DNA from 3 places in the Alicyclobacillus sp. SO9 genome. Region 2 is predicted to be linked to each of the others. Evidence: predicted binding sites of a transcription regulator. Region 2 holds the regulator's gene; each other region holds the start of a gene.
What was found. The regulator LexA, encoded in region 2, represses DNA repair genes until DNA is damaged. The targets are predictions, from matches to a motif close to CGAACATATGTTCG.

Region 1 (11,021 bases), 1.7 Mb from region 2:
TTCTTCCCAATAGGGTAATCGTCCTGTTGGTGTAGGGACGCCGTCCTCGGTCAATCGACGACATATAGATGTCATGCCCATACCTTGCGCAGCCAGTTCAAAAATCAGCTGAACAACCGGTGCTTTATCTGGGTCTGGATAGAGCTTCAAATTTTCATCGCGCAGATATCCATAAGGTGGATTGCGACCTACGTGCTTTCCTTCTGCTGAGCTGTCGCGTCGCCCGCGCTGCATACGTCTGGTGATGATTTTTAGTTCGCGTCGAGCCATAAATGCCTCAAACTCGGACCATTCTTCATCCATTTCATCGAGCAGATTGTAGACCTTACGTGGTGTGATAATGAGTGTCTCCGTCTGCTTGAATGTTTCCTGTATGACGCCTTGGTCAATCATGTTACCACGACCTAGCCGGTCTATGTCCATGCAGAGAACCGCATCCGTCTCTCCATCTTCAAGGTCCTGCAGTAGGCGCTGCATTTGTGGGCGATCCAGTATTCGCTCTCCGCTTACTACTTCTTCATAGATGTCGAGAACAGTCCATCGATGCTGACGTACGAGTGCCATGAGTGCTCTCTTATGCTTGGAGAGCGTGTCACCTTCACCACGTGCTTCGGCCTCGAGGTCTGCACGAGATTTTCGTAAATATGGACGTACACGAATATCTGTTGGGAACCGGGAGGACATGTCGTTCACCTCAAATAATCTCACTTTTAAGACATCTAGATTGGTGCTGTATTGATTTTACTAAAAACATATGAAAAAGGACTACAGCACAATACATTTGCTGACAAAGCACCTGACGGCAGTCTCCTTTCATGCAAATTAGTACATTTTCCAATCAGCATACTATAGTTCCCAGTCCAATATCGGCTCAGGATAGGATAGTTGTGCGAACTCGGCTTTGATGACACCGTCCAGCACACCTAGAATGATGAAATCATTTCTGTGGTGACGTTCCTCAGGAATTCGCTCACCAGAGACGCGCAATATCGGTTCTGTTTCATTGGTTCCTTCGAAGAGGCGCAGTGTTCCTTCCTCCCCAAAGGCAACCAACACAATCTGACACTCCATGTTTGGCCACCGTTGTTCACGAAAGATTGCCCAGTCTCCTGGGAACAATCCAAACGTGTCAAGTCCCATATCGTCCACCTGGACGCCGAAGCGTTTGTATGGTGCGTAGTCCCTCACTACCAAATCAGGAGCATTCTCCGGTGTGTCCAGGACTGCTGCAGACAGTGAAGGAATAGAGCCAAAGGTTGGAATGTGAAATGTGTCTGACATGAATCTCCCTCCTTAATAGCTGGCGCGACGTCGGCGTCCGACAATGGCGCCGTCACGGACCAGGTATTCAATTTTGTCATTGAGCGGATGACGATAGGTGTAGTCGGAGGAGGCGGTCTGTTCCTTGACGGCTTCTTCCATCTGACGTTGCATCGCAATGTCTCGCAGTCTCTGTTCCAACAAATCAATACGTGCATCCATAAATGTTTCAGGTACGTCAAATGAGTATGCGAGCTGTGAGACCAATTGCTGTCGATTGAATGCTTGGGTGATGCTGTTTGCCAGCAAGAAAGTAGGGGCGAGAGCGAACATGGCGAATCGATCAGCCTGGAACTCTTGGAAGGCTCGGAAGTCCATGGTCATGATGTCCTGGCGCCCGGCGTGCATCAGTACGTGCCCCAACTCATGCGCCAATTCGACTCTCTGGTGTCCTAAGGGAATCCGGGAGTCTAATACAATAAAATATTTGTTTTTGAGTGAAAATGAAGTAGAGTCTCTAGGCAGTTCACGGACAATGATTCCCGCTTCGTCAGTAATCCAGTCCAAATCAATGTCTTGAGAGGTCATGATGCCATGTTTTCGGTAAAAATCGACAACAGAGGATTCGAGCGGTGTTGGAATGTAATGCTCGAGGATGTCTAACATAGAAACCTCCTGTAGAAAAATAGTTCAAAAAGGGAACGTGTGTTCGTATATAGGGGTGATTATATACCGTGATCGAGTAAATTGGAAGACAAATCTAATTGTGGTGCTAGTCGAAAGGATGAGTGGAATGTGTAATGAATGAGAAGGGCATCAAATTACCCCGTCAAGTTGTTCTAGGGAATAGAATGTCACATCCCCGAAAGCATCGTACAATTTTCGTTCATGCAACGAAATGGTATCCTCAGCATTCTTTCTAAGAGCTTTACGAACACGTCGCTGCATATCATAGATTGCATAAAGGTCTATATCGTCACTGATGGTGGCGACAACGTCATCGCTTATTGTTCGTATGTATTCTATACGACCATCGAGAACCGTATAGTCACGAAAGTCAGCAGAATTGACTTCAAGTTCAATATCGCACTGACATTCAATATCAAACAAAACAGACTTAATCGCGATGTCATTACCCTGAAGTTTACCATCGACTAAGACACTTATGACAAATCTTCCAGAAACCTCAACCTTATTTGCATCGATTGAAAAATGGATGCTGTCCTCATCGAAGGCAATATTTTCAAATTCCACAGAGTAGTCTGCTGCGCGATGTTCAAAGAAAGTATCCAAGTCGCGAACTATGTAATTGAGATCAATTTCGTCCGAATACCGGAGTTCGTCCATGACATAGTGATCCAAGACATTCGTCTTATTTAACTGGAAGTGAAGTTTCATGTCATCCATGAAACCGTGAAGTTTCGAGAGATTCTCAATGAATTCATTAAGTGTTAACATATAGAACCCTGTACGACTGTATTCATGAAATTCCTTAACTAGTTCATCATGAGGTCCAACGAGTTTCTTATGTTCGCGTTTCGTCTTATCATGTGTAACAGTCTCATGTGTCCACCAATCAGACTTGACGTCATCGATAATCAACAGAATGTCTTGCTCTGTTTCGCATGCAAGTTTAATAATCTCTTTCCATATTATTAGATCGCCAAATGCTTTTCTCTTTTCTGCATAGTCATCAGTCTTGACTTCAGTCATTTTGTGAGCATCTCGAAAACCTGGGGGAATTCCAAGCCGATAGCGAGTGTCGCCTTCAACATATATTTTAATTAATTCACTATGTCCGAAGGGAGTCCCAAACTGTCCGTTAGTTCTCAACTTCTCTACAAAATCAGAGACTGTGTCGTCTTTTACGTATTGCTTGTTTTGTTGTTTTTCATGAGCGATTTCCTCATTAGCGCCCCCTAAATCAGTTCTTGCTTCCTGAAGACTGCCAATAACATTGTCTAATAAGTCCTCAAACGTTGGATATTGGAATCTATCGCATTTTCCTAAGATAGCGTAGAGCTTTACAATTGTGTCGTCCAAAACGCTATCAACATCTTGTTGTATTTGTTCATATTTCTTGAAAGATTTTCTGATTACTCTGCCCTTGTTGTTTTGAAACTCCGTATACACCTGATATGGTAACCAGACCCTATCCCTAATTGAACTGAATTTCTCGAGGATTTCCTGTGTTGTATCGTGAGGGAAGTTATACAGGTTCAAATAAGCACTGCTATCAAAGATCACAGTTCCCTTATTGGTCCAGAACACCCTGAAATCCTCAAACTCCATTGTGAGAATCATTCCCTATCTTGTGATTATTCTACCGTCATCGGATTATTTTACTACAAAATTCGGTAGGCTGGGAATTCACATACTGACGTTTTTTCTACGATACGCTCTCTATTAAGTTTGCAGTCACACGATGAATCGAGCTGGTTAGGACTGTCTAAGTAACCAAGATTGACAATGACATGGCTAAGGGAACCGAAAGAAAAACGAGAGGTTACAGATGAAGCGGACTCAATGAACCAGAGGAGAATGATAGCGAAAAATGATCGAGTCACGCTACTCACTGCGCTTTTGGTTACGCTTTTGTTCCCGCTGCCATAGAAGACGTAGGGTTTCCATCATGTACTCCTTTTGTTCGTCAGAAGAGCGCTTGAAGTCATAAAAGAATGCTTCTTCGAGGTTCTCTTCGACCCAGCGAAGAAACTCGGCTTGTTCTGGATCGATTTCAGCGGGATCCAAAGTTTTTCCTGTCACGAGGTAGTCAATAGAAACGTCGTAGTGATTCGCCAGCTTTGCCAGAACATCAGTGTCGGGTTTCCTATAATCCCGTTCATATCCGGACAATGTACCAATGGAAATACCAAGGGCTTTGCAAACCTCGTTCTGAGTGTGTTTACTGCGTTCTCTGGCGCGTTTCAATCTATCGCCCAAAGTCTCCATTTTGTCCAATCACCTCACATCAACTATAACGAGAATAAGCGTTTTGCGAAATAAACATAGGCGAAACGCTTATTTATTTGTTTACATACGCGAAATGCGTATTTATACTAGGGCTGAAAATAAGCGTTTCACGTATAAAGGAGGAAGCTACATGACACCCGTCTACATCAAGGTCGAAAAAGTGAGACAAAAGAAGAGTGTAACGAAAGCTCATATTGCTCGATATTGTAGTAAGAGTGCAGCCTGGTATCAGGATATTTCTAATGGTCGACGAACTCTCAAGGTTGAAGCATTGCAGAAAATCGCTGAGGCATTGGACGTTCCAGTGGGCCTTTTTTTGAAGATGAAGTAAGCGTTTCGCGTAACAACAGTTCGGCTTAGGCGGTGGCAAATGTGGCTGAGCAACGTGTACGACATCAGATTGTAATGGAAGAACTGGCGAAGGCCCGAGAAGCGAGAGAGCACCTTCACCGAGGCCCTCCTAGAGTGGTAGAAATTAGGGCCACGTCGTTCGATGTCTAGTCATCGTTGGATGATGGACCGTGTGTCGTTTCAATGCCACCTTCCGTTGTTTGATGTGTAGCATCAAATAACTTCTGCGGAAGAAGAAGGAATCCTGCGGCAGTGGAAAGCAGACAAGCGGTGAGTTCATAGATTAAACGGGGAGGGGATCTATTTGGAAACTGTGGTCAAGAAAATCGGAAACACAAAGATCACTGTGCATTCCCCGTCTGGCATTATCAGCAAGTCTCCAGTGCAACGCCAAAAGTGGTTCCGCGAGGAATGGGCAGCGGGGAATCCAGTGGTACGAAGCATAGTTGATGCGGCATTCAAGCTTCAAGTGTCGGAGGCAGCAAGGAATGAAGCACAAGGCTAGCGCGAAGGCGCTGGCTGCGGACAAGCCTATTCGGGAAGTTGGAAAAACACGCAGGCAGCCTGAGTGGTCAGAGGGCATTAAGTAGAGGCAGTTCTGGACTCAATAACTGATGAAAGGAAGATAAACAGGGTTCAGTACTCAGAATTTACAAAGGGTATGAAATCAGGCGTCACGATGACTTCGGCTTGCATGATCGTCAATTTCCATTTTGATGTGAAATCAATACCGCTTTGAGCGGTTTGAAAGAGAAGCGCAATTTAGCGAATGAGGAAGTGCTACGAGAATGTCCATAAAATGCAAAAGGCCAACCAGCGGCGAACTGGTCAGCCAACATCAAAAAGTATCCGTACCTATAGTATATCGCGGCGTCACTGTGCGAATCAAGCATCGCTTGTTGCCGGGTATATATCAGCCGAGGTACTACAGCGGTTCGGACCCTCCGTTTGGAGATGGTCCTATTTTTGATGCATTCGTTGTGACGAGTGTTTTTGTGGAGGTGATGGGATGAATGAGGAACTTTGGGCGATTCGGAGGATACAGGAGTATCAGCAGTCTATGGAGCAGGTTCGAGAACAGAGAAAGGATCACGAAAGACGGGTGAAACGGGCCGAGGAGCAACGAGATTTTGAGACGCTGATGGCCGAAGAGGAACACGTGAAGTACTGCAAATGGATGGAGGACAACTGCCGCTATGCAATGCAGCAACTAGCCAAGTATGCCACTGCCTACGAGGTTGACCGTACGAAACAGAAGGAATCCACGAAATGGGTTTATACGGTGACTCGATTTGACCCTGTGATTTTGGACAACATCGGTGGAACTTTTGATGACTATGATTTTTTGAGAGATGAAGTGCAGGCGAAAAGCACGGAGTACCACTTGGACCTTAGGGTGTTATCTTACCGCGAAAGGGAGGCTCTCCTCTTATACGTGCTAGACGGATGCACGTGGAGTGAAATCGCTCAGCAGTTGGATGTGACGCGAAGTAGTGTGCAAACGTACATCCGGCGTGCAAGGCAGAAACTTCAGCGTTTGAGAGCGGAGGGGGTACAGCTTACGCTTATCAATTCCCCGACCTGTACTGAGTCCGAGACCACATATGTTCACGGGTTGACTCGTGACAAGCCGTTACCGTTGGTTGCGGCACCATAGAAGAAATTAGGAACCCACTATATTCTCTGGAACGGAGGATTGTGATGACGAACAACCAAGCGGAAGCTTATGCCAAGCTGGCGATGGAAGCGGAAGGCTTAAGCAGAAAGCAAGTGGAGCAAATTTTACAGAACATGCGGATCCTCTTTGATACGTACTCGGAGCCAGAAATCTGTCGTAAAGCATTTGAGGTCAACTGTTAGAGAGCAGGTGAACGAGGTAGCAATACGTTGATGCGGGTAACAGTAAACATAGATAGGTAACACAGAAGATGGGAATTGCAGGCGGAAGGTGAGTAATCGTGGGGAAGCTTTCAGAGATCAACAAGCAGTACCAGAAAATTGTGGCATTGAACCAGTCCGAAGAGGAGCGGGATGAAGCGCTGGCAGGGCTCATGAAGGAGATGGAGCGACAGTATCATATTCCCGTCATCTTGAATCCCGACTGGGAGTGGCGAAATAAAGCGGTGAGTGTGATGTACCGTGTCATTTCCCAAAGCAGAACTGTTTTGTGAATTTGAAAGGCGGGCATGTGTGTGGCAGATAAATTGAAAGCTGGAGACCTTGTGGTGATGGAAGATTGCTGCGAGGCTCCCCGGTATAAGAATCGCGTATGGCGAGTTGCGTCTGACGCTTTTGATGTAGGCGGTCCGAGCGTAGGAGCAGAGGTCGTTATTCTGGATGGCAGGGTCTCTGCAAAGTGAGCAGAGACCAGGTTGAGGAACGTGGAATGTTCTTTTGTTCTAACTGCGGACATACGCCGTTGGTTCACGTTCCTGATACGGACAGACCTCATGAAGGCTGTGCCACCTGCGGCTTCAATGAATGGATTTTTGAACCGCCAGAAACTGTGTTGGCAGCGAAAAACAAGGCTTGAGAAAAGAGAAGCCTGATCAATCTAGGTATCAATCTAAACGGTAAGGATGGAGTGTGAAGGTATGGAGACTATGCCAAATGTGCAAGAACTCATGAACGATGCGGTGTTGGCACTGAACGAGAACGGCATTTTGCCTCAAATTGTGCAGAAGCAGATTGAAAAGACACTACAGCACATCATCAATGATGTTTTCGGCAGCTTTAGTGAATTTTCCAAGACCGTTGAAAAAGCTGTCCATTCTGCCCTGGAGATAAATATAGACAGTCTTGACCTGCCTGGATACAACACTTGGTGATTGAAACTGTTCGGGAAAAAGTAGACTAGTTAATCCATGTGCAGGGGATCGAGCGGTTGCAGCAACAATTGGACGAGGTTCTAAACGGTGCAAAGAAAGAGTACTCACTGCAAGAAATTGTCGATGCAATCAAGGGGGATGCAACGGATTATTCGGATACGCCTGGAGAGCACATGTCGCTACATATCGAATATAGACCAAGGACCTTGACCTTCATCTACATGGACAGTGAACCGGATGTAGAAAAGTATCGCTGCAATTATGGACTGGTCATCAATCAAGATGGAACGGTTCACTCCGTGAAAATCGACGGAACCGAACTCAATAAAAATCAAATTATGAATGGTTTTCATGGATCCGAGAAACTGCTCTTTCAAGCATATGCCACGAAAGCAACTCTCGTTGGTTATCAAGACGAGGACGAGATCGATACAAGTTATGACAATGAAGAGGATTAAGTTGGCCTGACGGGAACTTCGGGTGCAATTTTCGTACGGCGGATCCGATTGGTTCACACCAACAAAAGGGTTTGTTGTGGACGGCAAATCTGCATAAACAACACGGCCGTATGGAGGGGTCAGCAGTACAGCCTATGCGGCCTATCAATCATCATAGAGAGATGGGGTGTTTGGATGGACTACGAAAAGAACATCAAAGAATGGTTCAAGAACCATCAAGCTCATCTTACGAGCTACAGTGACCGCCTGGCAATTTTGGATTGGTCACAACCAGGGACAAATACCTATCGCTGTCGGTATGTATTTGACGGCAACATGATGTACATCTCGGGGGATATTGGAACGGCGGTGTTTTGGTTGACGTGGAAGGGTAACGTTCATTCCTTTGATGATATAAACATTGGATATTTTCATGAAAAGATGGACGCTTTTTCGAATGATAGATGGTCATTTAACGAGCGTTCTGTTGTCTCCAGTTTGCGCAACTGGTTAAAGGATATGAAGGAGGACGGGACGGAATATGACCATGAAGAAATGAGGGCGCTGTTTCAAGAAGCAAGGTCGTGTTCACAACAGTGGGAATGGCGAGAAGTGATACAGTCTCCCCAAGCATTCATCAGTGAGTTGAATCCGGATTACTGGGAGTGGATGTACGACTGCGGGAACGATTACCCACTGCGCGTAAGGGGCTACCTCATTGGCCTCCAAATGGCAAGCGAACAGATCCGTGAGCAGACGGACAGAGAACGACGACAGCCTGGGGCGTAGGTTCGAAGTGTGGAGCCCCGTGTAGAAGGTGATCACATGCGTTACACCTATGTCTGGGTACGGGACTATGTCCGGTTTCAACAGATTGTACAAGCATTGAGAGACCACGGGTATATCCTTCGTACGGGTACAACGAGTAACGGAACTTATGCTGTCGAACTGCTGGGGCAACGTGGGCCAGAACAGCTGAGTTTAGGGATATAAGGGAGGGGATTGAAGTGGCACAGGAACGTGAATTGTACCTGTACGAATGTAGTCAGTGTGAAATTACTTTCGGTGTGGAGACAAGTTTCGAGGACCAGGCTTTCATCGTCTGTCCTGTTTGCAAGGGAGTAAGTCATATCCATGATGCCGGATGCTACACGGCGACTATGAACCGGCCTCCTGACGCGGAAGTAGAACAGTCGGAACCCGCTTGCAGAGTCTGTGGTTGTACAGAGTCCAACGCGTGCCCAGGCGGTTGTTGTTGGGTGGAACCTGATTTGTGTAGCAGCTGTGTTGGAACGTCGTGACTTGTGGGCATCGCAGGAACTATACTCAGAAACCAGGACTGAATTGAGGTGCATTTCGTGAATTACATCGAAGAGGTAAACGCATTTTATAACCGGTTGGAGGTGACTCCATTGTCCTCATCCGCCATTGCATTATGGTTTGCGCTGCTACACATATGCAACAAAACCGGATGGACGAAGGAGTTCTCCGCAGCGGTTGGAATGCTATCTCTCAAGAGTGGATTGGGTGCAAGAACAATCGTTAACGCACGGAATGAGCTCAAGACGAAAGGGTACATAGATTGGAAATCGAGAGGTGGAAGGAAGGCAGCTGTCTATCACCTCGAATTGTTGTGCGCAAATATTGCGCACAATGTTTCCGGCAACAGTTCCGACAATGTTTCCTACAATCCTTCGCACAATGTTTCCGACAACAGCTCGAAGGACAATTTGTACGCAAATATTGCGCACAACGTTTCCGGAAATGCTTCCACATTAAAAGATCTTAAAGATCTTTCTTCTTCTTCTGATTCTTCTACTACTCCTACTTCTACTGCTGCGTACGAACCAATAGTCGAAATATGGAAAATATACGAAGAGGAAGACTTTGGGAAGCTGACACCGCTGATCCGTGATAAATTGCACTGCCTTGTGGAGGAATATTCTGTCGAATGGGTGCGAGAAGCGCTAGTCGAGGCGGTGATGTACAATGCGCGTTCCTTCGTCTACGTGGATTCCATGTTGAAAAGTTGGCTCAAGGAAGGCGGACCGGAAGCCGCCAGAGCAAAGCGGGAGGCAGCGGCTGCGGCTCCTCAGAAGCCTGCTGCTGTTGTTGTGCAGGGTCAGCGACGTCCACGTCCGAGCGATACGAAGGCTCCAGAACCGGACGGGCGCTACAGCAATTTTTATAAACTCTTTCCGGATTCGTAGGTGGTTATGGAACGGGTGAGCCAGTGCCGAACAACTCAGGCACAAGGGGAAGAGTTTGGTGAGTCAAATCGACGTGGTCAACAGCTTGAAGTTTTGCCTTTGGCTTCAAACAAGCCCTGAAGGAGTATCTGCAACGCGATGGAATTTAGCGAAAGCGACTGGATCAGCAACTGATGTTGAATCTATGAATGGACGAGAGGACGGTAAGAGGGATGAAAAATACACTTGGTGATTTAAATAATCATTTGTTTGCGCAGCTTGAAAGGCTGTCGGATGAAGAATTAACCGGCGAGAGACTCACCGAGGAAATCAACAGGGCGAAGTCTGTGACGAGTGTTGCAGCGCAAATTATTGCAAACGGGTCACTCGTCCTTGAAGCCAAGAAACTTGTTGATGACAGAATGGATGCAAATACAGTTGTTCCCAAAATGTTGGAGGGATGACCTATGTCCCGATACACGCAGGAGCAAACAGAGTTTATTCGTGAGGTCGCTCAGGGAAGGTACAACACGGAAATTGCGGCTCTATTCAATGCAAGGTTCGGTACGAATGTGACGGATGGCCAAATGAAAAGCTTTAAGGCGAACCACCAAATAAAAAGCAACGTGCTCAAAAGGCGCAGAACGGAGCCTGCCGGACTTTTCACAAACGAGCAAAAGGCTTTCATAAAGGACAATGTGAAAGGACTGTCTAATCAAAAACTGGCAGACCTCGTCAACAAGAGATTTGGTTTATCAATCACCGCGAGGCAGATGAATACATGGAAGAAGAATCATGGACTGACCAGTGGATTAAAAGGCTCAGAGGGGATGGCACACCAAACAAGGGGACCAGAGGTGTATATAACGTTGGTGGGAATAAGACGTCATTCAAGAGGGGGGCAAGGTCTCATAATTACATGCCTGTAGGCTCTGAAAGAGTCAATGCAGATGACTATGTGGATATCAAGATTGCAGACCCGA
Region 2 (11,021 bases):
CGGCCAATTTGTGACCACCGGTCGGTCAAATCCGATAGATTGTATAAACTCTTTGACCAGAAAATAATTGGTCACCAGCACGTTGTACTGCGTTGCGTTTCCTCTCTCTTCATCTCTCTGTTTTGCGCCGTTGCACTGTTTACCTTAGAAGGTGGATAAACGGGAGGTGCCCGTTTATCTTCAACTCTCATTCAACTCTCATTCAACTCTCATTCAACTCTCATTCAACTCTCATTCAACTCTCATTCAACTCTCATTCGACTCTCCTCAATTCGACTCTCATTCGACCCTCCCTATTTACTCCGCACGCGACAGGAACACAGGAACTTTGCGAACTCAGCGATGCTGTTGTTGTGCCACAGTCCGATGTTGTTGTGCCACAGTCCGAGTCCTGAGCATTTTTACTTCACCAGCTGGTTCTTACTGGAACGAATATACTCAACGAGTTCAACCGTGAGGTGATAACGAAGAAATGGGGTAATTAAATAAATGGAAGAAAAGTGCTTCAACGCTTCGTCTATGAGATGCTTCGCAATCCGAAGGCCGACTTTTTCTCCCGCTTCAGAATCTACTTCTCCCATTTGATGCAAAATCTCATCAGACACGTCTATTCCGGGCACTTCATTGTGCAAGAAGTACGCGTTGCGCGAACTCACCAACGGCATAATTCCTACGAAGACAGGCACCCCCAGGTCTTTCGTTCGACGAGCTATCTCTTCAAATCGACGAGCATCAAAAATGGGTTGTGTTAAAACATAATCAGCACCCGCTGCCACTTTCTTTTGTAAACGTTCATACGCTCGATCGACGTTTTTGACATGCGGATTAAATGACGTACCAACTTCGAACTTGGACGCGTGCTTCAGGTGTTGCCCGGAAAACGCAATCCCTTCGTTTAATCTCTTGACCATCGCCGTTAATTCCATGGAGGAAGTATCATAGACACTGCTTGCACCGGGCAAATCACCAAACCTGGACGGATCCCCCGTTACCAAAAGAATTTGATGAATCCCAAGGACGTGAAGTCCCATCAAGTGAGACTGCTGTCCAATGAGATTCCGATCACGGCAGGCAATATGGACCAACGGATTCATCCCCAGTTGCTTCAACTGACTTGCCAAGGCCATATTGCTAACCCGTACATGTCCGAGGGAGTTATCTGCAAGTGTAATAAAATCTGCTCCCGCTGCAGTGAGTGCCTTCGCGCCGGTCAAGAATTTATCCGTGTTCAGTGTCCGCGGCGGATCGAGTTCCACGATGACCGTTGTGCCACCGCCAGTTGTCTTTACCAAGCTTGACGTATTCGGCAGGGATTCAGGTCTGGCCGCCTCGTGTCGTCCTTCAACCTCCCGGTGCATGATTGGGCGAGGTTTCCCAGCTATGCCCGATGTCGATCTCGGTACTGTTCCATCCCTCACAGCCGCAATGGCACGAATGTGCTGAGGAGTCGTACCACAGCATCCACCCACGAGTCCCACACCTAATTGGTACATGTCATGTGCAAAATTGGAGAAATAATCCGGATTGGCAGTATAGCTCACTTCATTTCCTTCGCGTTGCAGCATGCCTGCATTCGGGTATGCTGCATAACCCACAGTCTCATTAAGCGAAAGTTCAGCATAGCTGCGTGCAATTCCTTCCGGTCCCAGACGGCAGTTCAATCCAACGACGTCTGCGCCGGCCTCAATTAATTTGGGGAAAGCCTCAACCAGATGTACCCCGTCCCGGGTCACACCCACGACCTCAGGGGACAGATTTGCAATTATTGGTAAATTTGTGAGTTCACGCGCAGTTGTAACAGCCAGCAGTAATTCGTTCAAGTCAGCAAAGGTCTCCAATAGCAGACCATCCGGTTGCTCCAGCAATAGAGCTTGCATTTGCTCTGAAAACGCGCCGCCCAGTTTCGCTTTGCTCTCTGCGTCCCAAGTCATTAGACCCGGCGTTAGACCGACAATGGATCCGATGGTTCCAAAAACTCGTACGTCTCCTGTTGCCGCCTTTCTTGCAATGTCCACGGCAGCCCGGTTAATGTCCTGCACCCTGTCCGCCAACTGATACCTGTCAAGACCGGCCGCATGACCGCTGAATGTATTTGTTTGAATAATATTGGCACCAGCACTGACGTATTCTCTGTGCACCTGTTCAACAAGCCATGGCTTTGAAATGCAAAGCTCTTCATAGCACGTACGGACGGGCACTCCCATCTGATGCAAAAGGGTAGCCATTGCACCGTCGCCCACGACTCTGTTGTGCGCTATCCACTCTCTAAACTCCGCTCTGCTAGCCGTCATGTCTTCTCCTCTCACCTTAACCTTACTCATCACTCGAATCCACGTTAAAGTATCTGGCTTCAGGATGTGAAAACACTAAAGCTGACACACTGGCTTCGGGATCCATCATATATCCGTCTGTCAGCTCGACCCCAATCTCTTCAGGTCGAAGCAATTGGAACAGTTTGCTTTGGTCTGCCAGGTCAGGACAAGCAGGATAGCCAAAGGAGACACGAATCCCCTGATATTTGGCAATGAATCTCTCACGCATGGTCATGTCTGAAGCATCGGGAAACCCCCACCTGTCGCGGAGCACGCGGTGCAATCGCTCAGCAAAAGCCTCCGCGAGCTCCAGCGCAGTCGCCTGAAGCGTATGGGATTCCAAATACTTCCCTGCATCCTTCAGTGCGTTCGCCTCAAAGCGGATTCCAGTGCCGACTGTAACAGCCATCATTGCAACGTAGTCCATGACGCCAGATGACTTTGGACGAACAAAATCTGACAGACAAAGATACGGAGGTTTAGCTTGACGGATGAATTCAAACGTCTGCAACACGGTATCCGAGTCTTCCGGATGGTATATCAGCAGTCTGTCTCCTTCAGACTGTGCCGGGAAGAAACGATAAACAGCATGTGCCCGGAGACTGCTTTTACTGAAATCATCAATGAGACGATTGACCAAGTCCAGTAGCTCTGTCGCCTTGTCATCACCAGATGCCAACAGCTTTTCTACATTACCCCTTACACCGAGGTGTTTTCCTAGCAACATTTGCAAATTGAGATAGGGTCGCAGTTCACTGACTGGATAATCCCGAAGAATGTGTCTCTCTACATCGGGAGGCGTAAAAACAGGTGCATTTCTGTCAATATCCGATATTCTCTGCGCCCCTGGCACTATGGGTTCGGCCACACTTTTCTTGTCAGAGGCGGAGTCCCACTCCTGTTTTTGCTGGCGATTTTTCTCCACCAGTGCTTTCCGCCCATCCTCGCGGATCACTTGGTTTGCGATAGCCAATCCATCCATTGCATCCTTTGCATAAAAGACTTGGTCATGGTATTTCGGTGCAATTTTATTTAAAGTAAATTTCTTTGTCAGAGCTGCACCGCCGACCAGTACAGGAATATCAATATCTGCGTGAGAGAGTTCTTCTGCAGTAACCACCATTTGCTGGGCAGACTTTACGAGCAGGCCGGACAAACCAACCAAATTCGGCCGATACGTCCGAATTGCTTCAATCAGTTGCTCCGGTGCCACCTTGATGCCCAGGTTCTGTACCTGAAAGCCGTTGTTGGACAAAATAATGTCCACCAGATTCTTTCCGATGTCGTGGACATCCCCTTTTACGGTGGCCAGCAACACCGTTCCCTTATTGGATGTCTCCGAGTGTTCCATCTTAGGTTCCAAGAACGCAACTGCGGCCTTCATCACCTCGGCACTTTGCAGCACTTCTGCGACAATCAATTCATTATCATTGAACAGCCTCCCAACCTCATTCATCCCGGTCATCAGCGGTCCATTAATGATTTCAAGCGGCTTAAGCCGATGAAGCATCTCGGTTAGGTCTTCCAACAAACCTTCTTTGCTGCCGTCCACAACGTATCGCGACAGGCGTTCTTCGACAGGCAATGAATTCACCGGCGTGACACGCTCAGTTTTTTTCTCGCGATAAAAACCCGTAAACTCCTGGACAATTTCATCACTTGTCTCAAATAAGATGCGTTGTGACAGCGCACGTTCGTCTTCCGAAATAGAAGCAAACCGTTGTAATTTCTCAGAATTTACAATCGCATAATCTAAGCCCGCTTTCGTCGCGTGATAGAGGAAAACAGCATTCAACACTTCTCTTCCAGCGGGTGGAAGGCCAAAAGACACGTTGCTTACGCCGAGAATGGTACTGCATTTGGGAAATCGTTTTTTAATCTCAGCGATTGCTGCAACGGTTTCTTCAGCGGCTCCAAGGTAGTTTGCGTCGCCCGTTCCAACCGGAAATGTAAGGGGATCGAAGATGATGTCTTCTTCTGCAAATCCCAGTTGCCGGAGAAGTCGAACGGAGCGCTCTGCAACCTCCACTTTTCGCTCGCACGTCACGGCCATTCCAGTTTCATCAATGGTTCCCACCACAAGAGCGGTTCCATACTGCATCGCCAATCGAGCAAAACGGAAAAAGCGGGCCTCACCGTCCTCTAAATTGGTGGAATTGAGAATACTCTTGCCCTGTGCGTACTTTAGTGCCAATTCGGCAACGCTGGCATCTGTAGAATCAATCATCAGAGGCACTTTCACACGTTTTGTGACATGCTGCATAAAGCGCTCCATGTCTCTGGACTCGTCTCTATCCGGGTCTGCTACACAGATATCGATTACTTGAGCACCCGCCTTTACCTGTGCCCGTGCAATCTCCGCGGCTGTGTCGAACTCATCGTCAGCAATCAGTCTGCGAAACTTTCTCGATCCAATCACGTTTGTGCGTTCGCCCACAATCACGGGACGATTATCTTCCTCAAGCACCAATGGTTCCAGACCTGACACGGCTGCTTTACCGAAGTTCACAGGAACCCTTGCTCTTTTGCCCGTCATCGACCTGCGCAGTTTTTCAATGTGTTCAGGAGTGGTGCCACAGCATCCACCAACAAAGTTCAACCAACCGTGATTCGCGAAGTCTTCCAGTTTTGCTGAAAAGCTGTTTGGCGTCTCGTGATAATTTCCTTCCTCATCAGGCATGCCGGCATTGGGATAACAGCTGACTCCACATTCAGCCAGATCGGACAGGGCTCGAACGTGATCGCGCATGAATTCGGGGCCTGTTGCACAATTCAGACCCACTGCCAGAGGTTTTAAGTGAGCTACAGACAAGTAGAAGGCTTCAATGGTTTGCCCTGCCAGAGTGGTTCCCATGGGCTCAATCGTTCCAGAAATGACAACAGGCACTTCTTTGTCCGTCTGTTCAAAAGCAGCTTGAATGCCGACGCTTGCAGCCTTCACATTCAGTAAGTCTTGGGAAGTCTCGAGTACCAGCAGATCCACTCCGCCCTCTATCAATCCCTGTGCCTGCACAGCATAAGCCTGTGCAAGCTCATCAAAGGTCGCACCTCCAGTCACGGACAAACTCTTGGTAGTCGGCCCCATTGCACCTGCCACAAAACGCGGCCACTCAGTGGTTGAATAACGGGCAGCTGCTGCAACAGCCAGTTCTGCCGCTTTACGACTAAGCTCCATAGCTCGGTGCCCCAAACCGTATTCCGCAAGCACCAACGGCGTCGATCCAAAACTGTTGGTCTCAATTACATCAGAGCCGGCGTCTAAGTACTGTTCATGTATGGATTGAATCAGTTCTGGACGGGTCAGGCACAAGTATTCGTTACATCCCTCGTACTGTGCGCCGCCAAAGTCCTCTGCAGAAAGGTCAAATGACTGAATCAGCGTGCCCATTGCACCGTCAAACAACAGAATTCTCTCTTTCATCAAATCAGCCAAACGTGAGTCCATGTAGCAATCCTTTCTCTCTCGGAAAAGCCAGGTTCTGCTTTCTTACAAACGAGCTTAATGTGTCAGCGAGCCATGTGCCCGGACTCACTGAAAACAACTACAGAGAAGTACAGATGCAATAAAAAAAACGCCCCAGGGCGTCTACTTCAATCTAAACGCCCTTATCTCTCGGGAAAGTCTCCCCGCAGGATTTAGCACCTTGTGTACGATCCACCGGTTGCCGGGCTTCATCGGGCCAGTCCCTCTGCCGCTCACGATAAGAGTCAAAACTATTCAATTTCTGCCCATCATCTCGTGGGAGAGTTCTTGCCCAAACATCGAAAGCAGCGGGTACCATGCACACTTTTGTGCATTATACCATCAACATCAAGCTAGTGCCTAGTCGAATTTTGATAATTCTTGCATCATTCGAACGCAGACCTGCTCCTTCTTTGACCGCGCCTTCGCCTCGCCCTTGGTAGGTGTCACTTCATTTCAGTTCCAGTACCTCAGTCTCGTAACCTTCAGTTTCGCTACCCTCAGTTCCCTTACCCCTGTGCATTCCGTGTCTCTCTCCCTGCCGTGTACTACGGTATAGGCGCTGTCAGCGCCGGGGAAGTTTCAGAACTTCACCTGGATAGATGTAATCTGTACCATTAATATGATTTAGATTTAGAATTTGTGCAATAACCACGCGCGGATCACGCTGTGGCACTTTCTGACTGGCCACGGACCACAAAGTATCACCAGACTTTACCCTATATGAAGTGGTTGTTGACTGAGCAGATACCAATCCGTTCCACGCGTAAAGCACCACCAAAACTCCCACGAACCAGAAAACAGACCGTCTTACCCAACTGCTATATGTACCCTTCTGCTGTCTCGCCACTCTGAGACTTCTTCTCACTCCATCTGTTCGTTTTGATTCTCGTCCGCCGGCGTGAAACTCCTCGTGAACCCTTCCTAACCCTGAAACCTTTACTGCCAACACCTTTTTTCCTTTCTTCCACGTTCCATGACTTGTTTGACCATTGTAAGGAACACAGGTTACTGCCATATATATCATCCTCCTAATAGAAGTAGCTGTGTCTTCTGGTTAGATGCGAACACACGTTCTCTATACCGAAAGATATCATACGAACATATGTTCTGTCAAACGGCCGCAAGTTGATAAAGAGGAGAACACAGGTTCCGAACATACGTTTGCATCCTTGGCGACTTTTGTGCTAGATTAGAAGGGAATTAAGTGAGACAGGAGGATGATTATGGGCCGTTTAACAGCGAGACAAGCTGCGATTTTGGAATTCATTGAGACGAGTGTCCGACAACATGGATATCCTCCATCCGTAAGGGAGATTGGAGAGGCTGTGGGACTGGCATCGAGTTCCACAGTTCATGGACATCTAGCTCGCCTTGAGGCGAAGGGGTATTTACGCCGTGATCCAACTAAGCCTCGCACAATCGAACTACTCACAGGTGCGGTCTCAAATACGGTCTCCGTGCCGGAATCCCTGCCGACCCATGAGCATGCCGTGATGGCTCCGGTTATTGGTAAAGTGACAGCTGGACAACCTATCACTGCAGTAGAAAACATAGAAGACTACTTTCCCGTGCCGGCGCAAATGGCTAAGGGTTATGAGGTGTTTTTGTTACGTGTTCAGGGAGACAGTATGATTGAAGCGGGTATTTTGAACGGAGACTTCGTCATTGTGCGCAAGCAGGAAACTGCACAGAACGGAGACATTGTAGTCGCAATGACTGAGGAAGATGAAGCAACGATTAAGCGGTTTTTTAGAGAACGCGACCACATTCGACTTCAACCGGAAAACAGCGCATTGGAACCACTAAGGTACCGCAATGTAAAGATCCTCGGACTGGTCATTGGTGTGTTTCGAAGTTTCGATTAGAATTTCTAACACACCAATTCCCTGTCATCTGAAACTGGGTACTCCATGTTTTCTCTGTGTAAAGGAGTCCCAATGTGTACACACATAGTTCAAACCTACAGCCGATTGGACTGCACGATGACGAGCTCTTCGCGCACTCATCCCAACTTCAGCTAGCAATTCTCGCAATGCTTGAGGAAGTACCACAGTTGGGAACTCGTCAACAATTGGTTGTTGAATAATACCGCACTGCTGCCGCTGCTTGTACGCTGAAAACCAATTGCAACGACACTCAGTGTTCGAGTGGTTAAGATTGATGACAAGCTGATTGCCCGCAGCAAGGCCGAAAGACAGTACATCCACACCACAATCACTGCGCTGAGACTATATGCCTTGTCACGACCGATATACCCAGCGACAAAAGAGCCGCCAATGGACAAAACACTACCTAAAGCGAATACAATTGAGACAGGTGTCGGTGTAGGGCAATCGTTACGGATCCAACAGTAGCATCTACGATACAAATATGCGAAAGACGTTCTCTTTCCTTCCAAAGCTTCCGTCCTTCCCTCCACAAATTCTCCATGATTTCTACAGATTACCTCCATATCCCTTATTCAAAAAGGGAGTAGCATTAATTTTGTTTTTATCAAAACTGTGTCATGGGATATTGCTAATGTGCAACCAATTCGGAAACACTAGGGGGAGGGTTGTATGTGGGAGCGAAGAAACACTTATACGAAATTGACTTAATGCGCGCCTTCATCATGCTGGGGGTACTTTCTGTTCATACCATCGTAGCATACATTGGAATGCTGCCTTCGTCGGTGTATGTACCCCACCTGACCCTGGCAGCACTTCTTACCTCTCTGCATTTTACGCGAGAGTCGTTTATGTTCATCACCGGTCTGGTACTGTTTGTAACCTACTATCATCGAGAGTTTCATCCCCTGCAGTTCTGGAAGAAGAGGTTTCTGTTCGTCGCAACTCCATACGTCGTCTGGAACCTAGTCTATATCTTATTCGAAGGCAGCTATACCCACCCATTCAGTTGGTCGCTGTCCTACATCGTCCGTGATTGGATACATTCTCTGCTTGCAGGCAACCAGTTCTTCTTATATTATGTTCTGGTCACTCTGCAACTTTACGTCGTCTTTCCTGCACTGTTGCTGATACTCAGAAAGCTGGAACGTTGGCACCTACAGGTGCTTATCATAAGTTTTGCCACCCAATTGGTACTGATGTATCTGAACAAATACGTCATTACCGGAATCAATGCGAATACACTGCCACCCGTTCTCAAAGAGCTTGATATCTATCGAGCCAAGTTTGTACTTACATACCAGTTTTGGTTCGTAGCGGGAGGCGTTACCGCATGTCACTACCAAAAGCTCCTCGAGTTTGCTCGACATCACACTCGAACCATCTATATTTCCCTGTTTGTCGGCCTCGTCGGCATTTACGGCAACTATTTCTTTGATATCTTTGTGCTGCACCAGTCTATTCAGACAGCCCAAAGTGTGCTGCGTCCAAACATGGTAGTCTACAGCATTATCATCACGCTGTTTATGTGGTATACGGGATTATTGTGGGCCGAGCGGAGACAACGTGCGAATTGGCGGCCATTTAGTCGGTTTGTACAGATTGCAGCCGACGCGTCGTTTGGCATATTTCTGCTGCAACCGTTTAGTCTTTACGTCATGAACGTCATCATCCAGCACTTGCAAGTACCGTTATGGGTCCATTTTGCTACGATTCCATTGTCCATTCTGTTTGTGTACTTCTCGGCAATGTTTATTGCCCATTGGATGGGGAAAATCCCTGTTATTTCGTACTGCGTTGGTCGCAAAGCAGTCATCAAGCGGAAGAACAGCCCTTCGGTATCGGCACAGGTTTCCCAGTGAGGCAGTGCTGCGATTCATGCTCCGTGGCCAATGGAGAGGAAACATACTTCCGGTCCGCGGCGACCTACAGCTATCTTTGAAGTAGCGGGTGTAGAGTGTGCTTTGACATTTTTAACAGAAGAGAGGCAGAATCGAATGAAAGCACAAGTGACACCTCGAGAAGTCAGCCTGGTTTCAAACACCTGGCCCACCCTAATAAAGCCTTATCCGCTCATGATAAGCTTGATGCAGATTGCGATAACTGCCGTCATTATTCTCATATCCACACATCTTTTACCAAAGGGGCCCTTAACCCAATTCGGTGTCGGCTTTTCAGCTTGGGACGGACAACACTATACGGAAATTGCCAAACAAGGCTATGGAAATTTCGTACAAACAGCTTTTTTTCCAATGTACCCTCTGCTCATCAGAGCATTTCATTCCATAACACAAATTTCGTACACGACCAGCGCGACCCTTTTAGCTAATGCAGCCTATGCAGTTTCGACTGTCCTGTTTTATCGCCTAACCAAAGAGTGGTTTTCGAAGGATGTCGCATGGAGGGCATTATGGCTGCTTGCCGTTATCCCTGCAGGACTGTTTTTTAACGTGGATTATACCGAATCCATCACATTACTCTCTCTACTTTCGTTCTTTTACTTTCTACAAAAAGACAAGTGGTACATAGCTATGATCAGCGGTTTTGTCGCAGCAGGAACCCATGACCTCGGTGTATTGCTCACTATTCCTGCCCTGATTCACTGGCGAGTGACCTCTGGGACCCGAAAGCAACTGCTCAGCATCGGTCTCATTCCGTTGAGTTTGCTGTCATACATGTCGTTTCTATTCGTGCACTTTGGCAATCCAATCGCATTCGTATATGCGCAGCAAGCATGGCACCGCATTCCTTTAATACCGGTCATTGATTTATTCCTTGGCTTTGCGGGCTTAAAGTTTTATCCCGTTTCAGTAGCAGATTGGGTTCATAACCTAATGACGATTGTGAACGGACTGTCTCCGTTACTCATGGTAATATCGGGCTGGTGGGTCTGGAAAGAAAAGAGATTTGATTTGGGCCTAAAAGCATTTTATACAATTACACTGCTCTTAGATATTTCTTCTGGTACTGGAAAAACGCCGTTTTCACCATCCATCCTCACCTCATTTGCGAGGTTGGTCGTTGTTCTATTCCCAGCCTACATGGTCCTTGCAGCAAAACTTAAGCATCGAAGGTCCTTTGTCTCTGCGCTTATCGTCATGTTCCTTATCAAAATAACGCTCACTGCTTTGTTTTCTGACGGCTTTAGCATACTCTAAGCGTCGAACCAGGAACGTCTCGAGTCTAGAAGTCTGTCAACCGCAAATTGGGCTGGTTGCCATCTCCGTTAGCCGAGAGACATAAAGAAATGAAAGAGGGTATATGCGGCACACCGCATATACCCTCTAAATGCCTCTGTCATAAATCGGTCAAAACATCAGAACTGCAAATACTGGTCTTTCTCCCACTGTGTAACTT
Region 3 (11,021 bases), 1.9 Mb from region 2:
CGCGCTCTGATAGTTCCACAATCATATCCCGCAGTTCGGCTGCACGCTCGAACTGCAAGTCTTTGGCCGCTTGCTTCATTTCTCCCTGAAGTTTGGCAATCAGCTCGCGCCGCTCCTTGGCCGACATCTTCTCTGCCTTCTTTGCGGCAGTCACGTAGTCCGATTTCTCTTCCGCTGCTTTCGTCGCTTCAATCACGTCGCGCACCGCTTTGATGATGGTCTGGGGCGTGATGTTGTGTTTTTCATTATATTGTTGCTGAATTTCGCGTCGCCTGTTGGTTTCGTCGAGAGCAACCCGCATTGAATCCGTAATCTTGTCACCGTACATGACGACCTTCCCGCGTGCGTTTCTGGCCGCGCGGCCAATCGTCTGAATGAGCGACCGCTCTGCGCGCAGGAAACCCTCCTTATCTGCGTCCAGAATGGCTACAAGAGAGACTTCAGGCAAGTCCAGTCCCTCTCTCAGCAGATTAATCCCAATCAGCACGTCAAAGGCGCCGAGCCTCAGGTCCCGGAGAATGACCATTCTTTCAATAGTTTTCACGTCTGAATGGAGATAGCGAACCTTAATACCCAGTTCTTTCAGATAATCTGTAAGGTCCTCTGCCATCTTCTTGGTCAGCGTGGTGACAAGCACGCGTTCATCACGATGAATGCGTTGATTTATCTCGCCAACAAGGTCATCGATCTGTCCTTTGATGGGCCGCACTTCGATTTCCGGGTCTAGGAGGCCTGTGGGCCGAATAATCTGTTCCACCCGTTGCTGCTCATGTTCCATCTCATATGGACCGGGCGTTGCCGAAACATAGACCGTCTGCCCCACCCGCTCGGCAAACTCAGCGAAAGTCAAGGGCCTGTTGTCGGCTGCCGAAGGGAGCCGGAAACCGTGATCGACCAGGGTCAACTTGCGGGTTCTATCCCCGCCGTACATTCCCCTGATTTGAGGCAGTGTGACATGAGACTCATCCACCAAGGTCAGAAATCCATCGGGAAAGTAGTCCATAAGTGTATGCGGAGGTTCACCGGCGGACCTGCCTTCCAAGTGTCTGGAATAGTTCTCAATGCCTGAGCAGAACCCGATTTCCATCATCATCTCAAGGTCGTAGTTTGTGCGTTGCTCGAGTCGTTGCGCCTCCAACAGTTTGTTTTGACTGTGGAGTTCTTTGAGGCGCTCGGCTAACTCCACTTTGATTCGCTCCACGGCCTTTTCCAGCCGAGGTTGTGAAGTGACAAAGTGAGATGCTGGGTAGATGCCTGCGTGTTCACGGGTGCCCAGGACCTCTCCTGTCAAGACGTCGATCTCGGTAATCCGGTCGATTTCATCCCCAAACAGCTCTACACGCAGCGCCTGCTCACCCCGGGATGCCGGAAAGATTTCTACTGTGTCGCCTCGTACGCGAAAGGTGCCCCGGGTAAAGTTGATGTCATTGCGCTCATACTGCATATCCACGAGCCGCCGCAAAATCGATTCACGACTTCGTTCCATGCCTCTGCGCAAGGACAAGACGTGATTCCTGTATTCTTCAGGATTCCCCAAACCGTAGATGGCGGAAACGCTGGCGACAACAATGACGTCGTCTCGCTCCAACAGTGAAGCCGTCGCCGAGTGGCGCAGTTTGTCGATTTCGTCATTGATTTTTGCATCTTTTTCGATATACGTGTCTGTAGACGGGATGTACGCTTCCGGCTGATAGTAGTCATAGTAGCTGACAAAGTATTCAACAGCATTGTGAGGAAAAAACTCTTTGAATTCAGCTGTAAGCTGTGCAGCCAGTGTTTTGTTGTGGGCAATCACCAAAGTCGGTCGGCCGTAGCGGGCAATGATGTTCGCCATGCTGAAGGTCTTACCGGAACCCGTAACGCCGAGCAATGTCTGATGGCGAAGGTTTTGACGAAGCCCATGGACCAGTTTGTCAATAGCCTGCGGCTGGTCACCCATTGCACTGTAGCTGGACACGAGCTGAAAAGGAGAGTCGTTGCTCAAACCAATCGCTCCTTTACTGCTTTTCAAGTTTGATTCGTCGTATCAAGTTCTATGAAATCACGAATGGGCCTCTGTGACAGACCTCCGGCAAGGGTTTTTAATGTAAGACCAAAACTAACACATTGCAAGGAGGTGTTTTAAAGAGGTCCAGATGGTCATGTAAGTCGCAGTCAACACCTATAGTAACACAAAATACAAAAAAGGGAACAAACGTTCCCTAGTTGTTTGCTGAATTTGTGACGACAGATTGCTTCGGGGTCTGAATTGCAGAAGAGAAGGCTGTTTAAGACACGGAGTTGCTGCTGCCTCCCTGGACTGCCGGCGCTGTACTTGAAGTTGTAGATTTGCGAAGAATGACAATGTTGATGCGGCGGTTTTTCTGCCGATTTGCGTTACTTGTGTTGGGAACAAGCGGATGGTACTGTCCATACGCATCACCGGACAAGCGAGTTGGATTTATGCCTTGACCGGCGAAAAAACGAACTACGTTTATAGCGCGTGCTGACGACAATTCCCAGTTGGACGGGTACTTAGCTGTGTCAATCGGGCGGTTGTCTGTATAGCCTTCTACAACGATGGGGTTCTGTACCTTTTGCAGAAACGGTTCCAAGCCTTTCAAAATGGTCTTCGCACGAGGTTTTACCACGGCCTTACCGGTAGCAAACAGAACCACATCCTTGAATGTGATTTGAATGCCGCGGGCCTGGTTTTGCAGTTGTACATTCGCTTGCAGATGATGCTTGTTAATGTACTGTTGAATTTCCTTGGCCAGTTTGCTGAAAGTCTGGTCCTGCTTGGATGTAACATTGGCGGCTCCGGGAGTGAGTTTATGGCCTTTGTTAGTTTGCGATGCACTCGAAAGAAGAGCCGGTCCGACATTTTTCTCCACTTTGTCGCTCTTATGATGCAAAGCGTTCGAGAGTGATTCGGCCAAAAGCGTCATTTTCTGCACATTCACATTGGACATGGCATACATAATGACAAAAAAGATCATTAAGAGCGTAATTAAATCGGAGTAAGTAATCAACCAGCGGTCCTGGCTCTCATCCTCGTCTTCGTGCTTGCGCCTAGATTGTCTCGGCATCGACCTCACCCGCTTCCGTATCTGAGGCTTTCGCTTTGGCAATGCGTGCTTTCGGAGGCAGGAATGCGACAAGCTTTTGCCGCAGAATTTGCGGATTTTCCCCAGCCTGAATCGACAGCACGCCTTCAATCATAATTTCCCTCGTCAGCACCTCTTCCGCATTGCGCCGCTTCAACTTATAAGCTATGGGCAGCCAGATGATGTTCGCACTGGACACACCGTACAGTGTGGCCGTAAAGGCCGTAGCAATCTGCGGTCCTAATGCAGACACATTCTTGAGGTTCCCCAGTACGTGGACCAATCCCATTACCGTACCGATAATACCCAGCGTCGGTGCGTACCCGCCGGCCAGTTCAAAGACTTTCGCACCCGCCTTGTGCCGCTCTTCTATGTAATCCAACTCGGTCGTCATCATCGTCTTTACAAGTTCTGGGTCAACGCCGTCAACAATCGACTGAATTCCTTTCTGGAGAAACTCGTCGTCAAACGACTCAATCTGTTCTTCCAGCGCGAGTATCCCTTCTCTTCGAGCCGTTGTTGCCAAGGAGACGAGCCCTTCGATGATTGTCAAAGGGTCTTCTGTTTTATAAAAAAAGGCTACTTTCAAATACTTTCCGACATTCAAAATCTGTCGCATCGTCGCAGACGCAACAGTGGCGCCAATGGTTCCGCCAAAGACAATGAGAGCCGCTGTTGGTTGCACGAGCGACCCTAAAGCCCCGCCTTCACCTGAAAAAGCCACAATTAAGCTGACCAAGGCCAGCAGAATTCCGCCTATCGTTGCAATATCCACAAATACACCCTCCCAGCAAACCTGCCCTTGCTTCCACCAGAGTTCAGTCTCAGTCGGTGAGAGAAACCGAATCGAGTTCGGTAAACCGATCGGCTGAGTGGTTTGGCAGATGCGTCCGCGTCAAGTACAGAGTGTGAAGCCAACCTGTCCGAAGCGGCTCATATGCCGTACCACCTGGTTGATCCGGAAGCAGAACGAGTCCCAGTTTGTTCCTTTCCCCCGAAAAGACCGGTTTTCCCACAATTCGCGGTTCACCCTGGACGTCTAACACGTCCAATTTGGCGTAGGCAGGATTTTGATCGAGTGCAAAGTGAAAATCGTAAACAGAATGGACTGGCACCTGATTGACCTTCTGAATCACTTCACCCCGACGCAACCCCATCGCATCTGCGACAGAACCGCGGGCAGCACCCATGACGCGCACCCCTTCAGAACTCAAAGGATAAAGCGCATCTGATTCATTCTCTATCTGATTTAAATGCCACCATGTGATTTCTTTCAGAACCAATATGATGAAAATACCAATCACTGCGAACAGTGATGCAAAGCGGTAGACCAAATAGGCATCAGCACTCAAGAGGACAGCCATTAACAGAAAATAGCGCTGAGACAGTCGATTCACATGCTTTGGGTGAACTCCGGAAAACAAACCATTGAAACCAAACAGCATTGGCAGGGCCACCAGTGACAGACCCGATTGAGCGGCAGCCAGCGGCCACAGAAACGGAGCGTGTGCTGGAACAGGAACAACTCCCGGTTGAAAGGCAAAGACAGGGAGAATCGCCGAATTCTGCACAATCACTGCTCCAATCACACGGCCGCGTCTGCTGCTGCGCAAAGCCGGTGCACCCTGGGCGTTGCGGCGCAACCACATAAACGCCCATTCGGCAAATGCCAAAACGGCAGCCAACGCGATGTAACTGACAATTGAGGCACCGCGCAGTGTACTTAGCACCCAATTAAATGCCTGTATACCTGTCACTCCTGAGCCAATTCTGGCTAGCAAGGCCAACAGTACAAACACAGAAATCGCATACAGGGCTGAAGCATACCGCAGTCTGATTCCTCCGAGAATAATAACAATGGCCGTCACAAGCCACAGTTCATCGGGGTGCAGTGTAATGCCCACGAGCACATTTACAACCCCGACAACGATACCAAGGACAATCGCCTGCAGCGCCATACTTAGAAGCGGCCGCCAAAAGTCTGTGACACGAAACCCGAAAAACTTTCGCTGGTCCCGGCCGCGTTTATAGGAATCCCAAATCAGCAGCAAGGTTGCAAGATACAGAAGCGGGTTGAGTAAAAACAAACGCGCCGCATCCCACACGGCCTGTCCCAATTGCCACCAGTGGTAGCCTGCAGCCATAGCATCTCATCCCTTCTCTATCTACTACTCTTACAACCTGCTGTTGCTTGGACAACCTGCCTGGTTGGAGTCATAAGATCTCTCGAGCAGTTCCTGCTGGTTTCGACAAAACATGCTGACTTGACTAGACTTTCAGGAATTTCCGAATTGACATAATGCCTCCGTAGAGTCCAATCACAATGCCCAATCCAAACATGATCCAGGCCAAGCGCCCCGCCACCAGTGATACAGGCAACAGTGAAAAGCCGAGCCCAATAAAGGTGCCGCCGCTTCGGATGAACATACTGTGGTAGGCGTACACGATGACAGCATATGGAATCGCACTCCCGATTGCACCAATGAAGAGCGCTTCCACCACAAACGGCCATCTCACAAACCAGTTGGTCGCACCGACTAATTTCATAATCTCGATTTCTCTGCGCCGGTTCATAATTGTAATCTTAATTGTGTTGGAAATGAGAAACATGGCTGTCACGACCAGGGCTGCGACAAACACCAGTCCAATATTCCGAACGGTATCGAGGAAGCGAAACATCCTTCCTAAAATGCCTTTTGCATCTCGAACCTTATCAACATTGGGAAGACTTGATATCTCATTGGCGACCCCGGCAGTTTCCTTGGGATTTGCCGCTTTTACCACTAATTGGACTGGCAGCGGATTGGACTTCAAGCCATTCAAAATGTCTTTGTACTGCCCCATGCGGGTTGAAAGAGATTTGAGGCCTTCCTCTTTGCTGATGTACTGTACCGACTTCACTCCAGGCAATTGCTGGACCTGTTTGGCAACGTCCTGACCCTGTTTATCTGTCACATTGGTTTTCAAAAAAACGGCAACTTCTACCTGGTTCGTAACGTAGTTAGACATTTGCTGCGCGTTAAAACTCATGACCAAGGCCGCCCCGAGGATAAGTAACGTAATCCCGACTGCACTGATGGATGAAAATGACATCCAACCGTTGCGAAGCAGGCCTTTTAATCCTTCTTTGACGTGTCGACCCAAGATACTAATCTTCATACACATACAACCCTTTTTCTTCATCTCTGGCAACGGTTCCTGATTCAATCGCAATGACACGCTTGCGCATTGTGTTCACGATGTCTTTGTTATGAGTCGCCATGACAATGGTCGTCCCTCTATCGTTGATGCGCTGGAGTAGTTTCATAATTCCCCAGGACGTGTCTGGGTCGAGATTTCCTGTGGGTTCGTCAGCAATAATCACTTGCGGCATATTCACCAGTGCACGAGCCACAGCTACTCGCTGCTGCTCGCCCCCGGACAATTGACTAGGAAGTTTATCTGTTTTATCGCCTAATCCAACCCACTCAAGGGCCTCGTGTACTTTTCTGCGAACTGCCTTTCCCGTGCTTCCAATGACCTCAAGGGCAAAGGCGACATTCTCATACACCGTGAGCTTCGGCAGCAGTTTAAAGTCTTGAAACACGACACCTATATTGCGACGCAAATAGGGAACTTTACGGTTGGGCAAGCGCTCAATGTTAAAGCCATTGACAAAGATGTGTCCCTTCGTGGGCCGCTCTTCACGATACATGAGTTTAATAAAAGTAGATTTTCCCGCACCACTCGGACCTACAACGTAGACAAACTCGCCTTTTCCAATTTGGATGGATATTCCCTTTATGGCGGTTGTGCCATTTGGGTAGTCCTTCCATACGTCCTGCATCTCTATCATGATTTCGCTCCTCTTGTGAAGTCGGCTTGTTTTGCCCAAAGTTTCGTTCGCCCCCTCACATTCGACATAAGGGGGCTAAACTCCTGTTGAAAAATGTTGTATTGGAGTGAAAGGAAAGGAAAAAACGGGCCTTGGAGGGCTGTTTTAGAGCCAAGTTTTAGCCGTGTGTGAAAAAAGTGAGGATATTGAGAAATGCTGGACCCAAAATCACGATAAACAATGCGGGAAATACGAACAGAACCAAGGGGAACAGCATTTTAATTGGGGCCTTCATTGCACGTTCCTCTGCATCCAGTTTGCGTTTTCTTCGAACTTCAGCGGATTGCACGCGCAGGACCTGTGCAATGCCGATTCCCAGACGCTCTGCTTGAATGACTGCAGACACGAATGACCCGACTGCATCCACCCCTGTTCTTTCCGCCAGACGCTGCAGTGCTGCCGAACGCTGGCTGCCAAGCTGCATTTCACGAATAACCCTGTCCAGTTCCAGTGCCAAAGGACCAGACGTCTTGGCGGCGACTCTGCCGATTGCCTGGTCAAACCCAAGACCTGCCTCCACACTGACTGTCAACAAATCAAGACTGCTTGGAAACAGACGTAAAATCTCGCGCTTTCTGGTATCCACCTTGCGTGACAGCCACAAGTCGGGGACAAGCCAGCAGAGAAGGGGCAATGCAATTAGCAGTAACAAGCTCATCATCCGGTGGTGCATAAACGAAATCACAAGAATACCTGTTCCGAACCCTGCCAATGCAATGAGCGCCCTGATTCCAATCCATTCCGCAACGGTCATATCAAATGGATTTCCGGCTTGGGTCAGTTTGGTCTGCACGCCGGACAGCTTTTCTTGGGACCTTCCCTTCAAGAGAACAGCAGAAAGCCGTGTTGAAACAGCCATGACTCTAGTCTTTTTGTCTTCGGCTTCACTACTTTTCTTTTTACTCGATTCTGCTTTGGGCAACTCGGTGACATAACGAATGCGTTGATTCATTTTGCGATGGCGACCTGTTAGGCGCAGAAGCAGCAGGTAAACCCAAACAGTGACGGTAGCTGTGAGTAAAACTGTTGTCATTAAATTCATTATAATTCAACCCGTACGATTTTTCTGATAATAAGCAAGCCTACCACTTGACCAAGCGCAGCCAAAATCAAAAGGGCCACGCCTACGGGCGAGTGAAACATACTTTTCATATAACTTGGGTTCACCGCGAACAGTATTGCTCCCACCCCCGCCGGCAGCACCATGAAAATAGATGCCGAGAGTCGACCTTGTGACGTCAGTGCCTTTACTTCTCGTTGAAGTTTTACTCTGTCTCGAATCGTATCAGCGATTTTGTCCAGTACCTCGGCCAGATTTCCGCCAACCTGACGTTGGATTTGAATGGCTGTGACAATCAAATTGAAATCCTCGCTGTCCACTCTCGTGGCAGCACGATGAAGCGCTTCTTCAAGGCCAATCCCAATCTGCACCTCACCCTCGACGCGAACAAACTCTTCCTGCACCGGCCCCTTCATATCCTGTGTCACCATATGAATGGATTGTGCAAAGGAATGACCCGCTCGCAGTGCGTTCGCAACAATCGTCAGCAAGTCGCCCAAGCCGTCGTTAAAGCGATTGACCCGACGTTGCCTGCGCGTACGGAGATAGAACGCAACTGTAAGAAAACCAGCCGGCCAAACGAGAATTCCGGGAACGATGTTCACAAGCAGCGTGACGAGCAGGCTGATGACTGCGGTGATAACACTGAAACGCAGTGCAAACTCTGCCACAGACAATTCAATTTCGGCGCTGTCCAATAATTTTTCAAGGTGACTCAGGACCTGCCACTGCCGAAACATGCGCCGGGGTCTCAATCTGTTCGACTTTTTCGGGTCCTTGGCCTCCGTCGCCAACTGAACTTCAACAACCCGCACACCGACATTTAGTCTGGTCTCAACTGCCAGTCTCAAGAGCGACCAGACAAACAGAAAGACGCTTGCGGCTCCCAGGACGACTATGGTTACCACCCTGCTTCACCCGGTTGAAACCAACTGTAGTTTACTGCAAACCCCTGGTCCTGGAGCCGCTCGAGAAAGCTGGGAACAACCCCGGTGGGAATGTGTTTTCCTTGAACTCTTCCGTCTTCCATTTTGCCGTGCTCCTTAAACGTGAACAAATCCTGCAAGACAATGTTGTCGCCTTCCATTCCCATGACTTCTGAAATCTGAACAATTTTGCGTGACCCGTCGCGAAGCCGGGCCTGCTGCACAACTACATCTACTGCCGACGCAACCTGCTCGCGAATAGCTCGCAGAGGCAGGTCCATCCCCGCCATCAAGACCATGACCTCCAACCGGCGCAGACAGTCTCGGGGCGAATTGGCGTGCACGGTCGTCAAAGAACCGTCGTGCCCAGTATTCATGGCTTGCAGCATGTCCAATGCCTCGCCCCCGCGAACCTCTCCAACAACAATCCGGTCAGGGCGCATGCGCAGACTGTTTTTAACGAGATCGCGAATCAAAATTGCACCCTTGCCCTCTACATTGGGTGGACGAGTTTCCAGTGTAACAACATGACTCTGATGCAATTGCAACTCAGCAGCATCCTCGATGGTGACAACCCGTTCTGTACTCGGTATGAAGGAGGAAACAACGTTCAAAGTCGTCGATTTTCCGCTGCCAGTGCCGCCCGAAACCACAATGTTGAGGCGTGCAGATACGCAAGCTTCAAGAAACTCGGCCATCTGGTCAGTGAGTGTATCGAATCCGATTAAGTCCGCCACCTGGTAGGGGTCCTTTGCAAACTTACGAATCGTGACAGTCGGTCCGCTGACCGCCAGCGGAGGAATGATGGCATTGACGCGGGAACCGTCCGGAAGTCTCGCGTCTACCATGGGTGAAGACTCGTCAATTCTGCGACCGAGGGGGGACACAATCCGTTCAATCACGCGCATGACGTGATCGTCGTTCAAAAATGTGACAGGCGTATGCACCAACTTACCGTGGCGCTCCACATACACTTGCTTCGGTCCGTTCACCATCACCTCAGACACAGATTCGTCCTTGAGTAAAGCATCAATCGGACCGTACCCGTTTGCTTCCGCCGCCAGTTCCCGTATCATTCTGTCACGTTCGTGTTTAGGCAAAGGCGGGTCTTCTGTCTCAATGAGACGCTGAATGACCGTTTCCAACTCATCGTCGGCTTCCTCATCGAACAGTTCCTGAACCAGTTTCTGATGAAGCAGAATTTTCCACCTGGTGAAAATGTCTTCGCTGTCACGGGCTGTGTACTTCTCATCTGCGTTCTTCTTATCCGACGGCGTGAAAACTGCGATGGTTCGCTTCTGAGCCTCCGGATTCTCCTCTGCAGCCGATTTTCTTTGCTCCAGTCGCCTTAACAAAGACACAGTGCCAGCCTCCTTCCGAAATCGACCTCAAAGTGCAACGAGCGTCAGCCGCAACTTAACGTCCCAACAGTCGCTTGAGCGGATTGCGTCGTGACATCCGAACACCACGGTCTTCGTCAACCTTTGCCGTCAATGCATAAATTTGCCTGGACAGACGATGATGCTTGTCCTTGTCGACGAAGGCTTTCCCCTCGTTCATGGCTGTTTCGACAAAGTGAAAATCATTGTCCAGTTCCCAGTACAACGAACCCTGAAGCACCTTGCTGACGTCCTTCACTTTCAGCCCGTTTTTCGCATTCGATCTGTTTAACACATGCCGGACACTCTGCAAGTCATAGCCGAGTTCAGACAACAAGTCCAAGAGAACCCGATTGTTTTTCAAAACAGCCAGGTTCAATGTGCTGACCATGAAGCATTCGTCGGCTGTCTCAAGACTGGCAAAAAACAGTTCGTCCGCAACAGGCGCGGTGTCGACAATGACATAGTCAAATCTTTTACGCAGCGCCTGCAGAATCACCCGGATGTCCTGGACCTGCACATACTCAGCCTCTTCCGGTCTTTTCGGAGCGGCCAGCAAATACAGGTTGGGACTACACAGAGACAGATACCTGTCCAGCACATGCATGTCGATGTCACCGGTTTCTCTTGCCAGGTCAGCAATGGTTCTTGCCGGTTTTGCATTTAAGCATAAACTGCAGTCACCAAACTGAAGGT

Region 1: the regulator LexA is predicted to act here: its motif matches at 1,959-1,972, upstream of GI364_RS03775 (ImmA/IrrE family metallo-endopeptidase).
Region 3: the regulator LexA is predicted to act here: its motif matches at 2,188-2,201, upstream of uvrB (excinuclease ABC subunit UvrB).

What each region holds. Positions count from the first base shown of each region.
Region 1 covers NZ_CP066339.1:853,757-864,777, forward strand. The annotation lists gene GI364_RS03765 (recombinase family protein) at 1-684, opposite strand, end outside; gene GI364_RS03770 (hypothetical protein) at 847-1,281, opposite strand; gene GI364_RS03775 (ImmA/IrrE family metallo-endopeptidase) at 1,294-1,926, opposite strand; gene GI364_RS03780 (PIN-like domain-containing protein) at 2,077-3,531, opposite strand; gene GI364_RS03785 (helix-turn-helix domain-containing protein) at 3,829-4,212, opposite strand; gene GI364_RS03790 (helix-turn-helix domain-containing protein) at 4,364-4,564, shown strand; gene GI364_RS03795 (hypothetical protein) at 4,889-5,089, shown strand; gene GI364_RS03800 (hypothetical protein) at 5,373-5,597, shown strand; gene GI364_RS03805 (sigma factor-like helix-turn-helix DNA-binding protein) at 5,594-6,241, shown strand; gene GI364_RS03810 (hypothetical protein) at 6,286-6,444, shown strand; gene GI364_RS03815 (hypothetical protein) at 6,543-6,755, shown strand; gene GI364_RS03820 (hypothetical protein) at 6,777-6,944, shown strand; gene GI364_RS03825 (hypothetical protein) at 6,941-7,117, shown strand; gene GI364_RS03830 (hypothetical protein) at 7,179-7,412, shown strand; gene GI364_RS03835 (hypothetical protein) at 7,469-7,870, shown strand; gene GI364_RS03840 (hypothetical protein) at 8,045-8,638, shown strand; gene GI364_RS03845 (hypothetical protein) at 8,675-8,842, shown strand; gene GI364_RS03850 (DnaD domain protein) at 9,208-10,059, shown strand; gene GI364_RS03860 (hypothetical protein) at 10,272-10,502, shown strand; gene GI364_RS24815 (hypothetical protein) at 10,506-10,967, shown strand; gene GI364_RS24820 (HNH endonuclease signature motif containing protein) at 10,958-11,021, shown strand, end outside.
Region 2 covers NZ_CP066339.1:2,523,435-2,534,455, reverse strand. The annotation lists gene GI364_RS11635 (bifunctional homocysteine S-methyltransferase/methylenetetrahydrofolate reductase) at 402-2,291, opposite strand; gene metH (methionine synthase) at 2,314-5,757, opposite strand; SAM riboswitch class I at 5,916-6,020, opposite strand; gene GI364_RS11625 (LysM peptidoglycan-binding domain-containing protein) at 6,341-6,793, opposite strand; gene lexA (transcriptional repressor LexA) at 6,996-7,643, shown strand; gene GI364_RS11615 (hypothetical protein) at 7,718-7,864, shown strand; gene GI364_RS11610 (acyltransferase) at 8,339-9,526, shown strand; gene GI364_RS11605 (glycosyltransferase family protein) at 9,662-10,822, shown strand; gene glnA (type I glutamate--ammonia ligase) at 10,981-11,021, opposite strand, start outside.
Region 3 covers NZ_CP066339.1:645,832-656,852, reverse strand. The annotation lists gene uvrB (excinuclease ABC subunit UvrB) at 1-1,984, opposite strand, end outside; gene GI364_RS02830 (flagellar motor protein MotB) at 2,268-3,068, opposite strand; gene GI364_RS02825 (flagellar motor protein) at 3,052-3,861, opposite strand; gene GI364_RS02820 (PDZ domain-containing protein) at 3,911-5,230, opposite strand; gene ftsX (permease-like cell division protein FtsX) at 5,355-6,245, opposite strand; gene ftsE (cell division ATP-binding protein FtsE) at 6,235-6,921, opposite strand; gene GI364_RS02805 (type II secretion system F family protein) at 7,079-8,002, opposite strand; gene GI364_RS02800 (type II secretion system F family protein) at 8,002-8,928, opposite strand; gene GI364_RS02795 (TadA family conjugal transfer-associated ATPase) at 8,922-10,307, opposite strand; gene GI364_RS02790 (CpaE/TadZ family protein) at 10,363-11,021, opposite strand, start outside.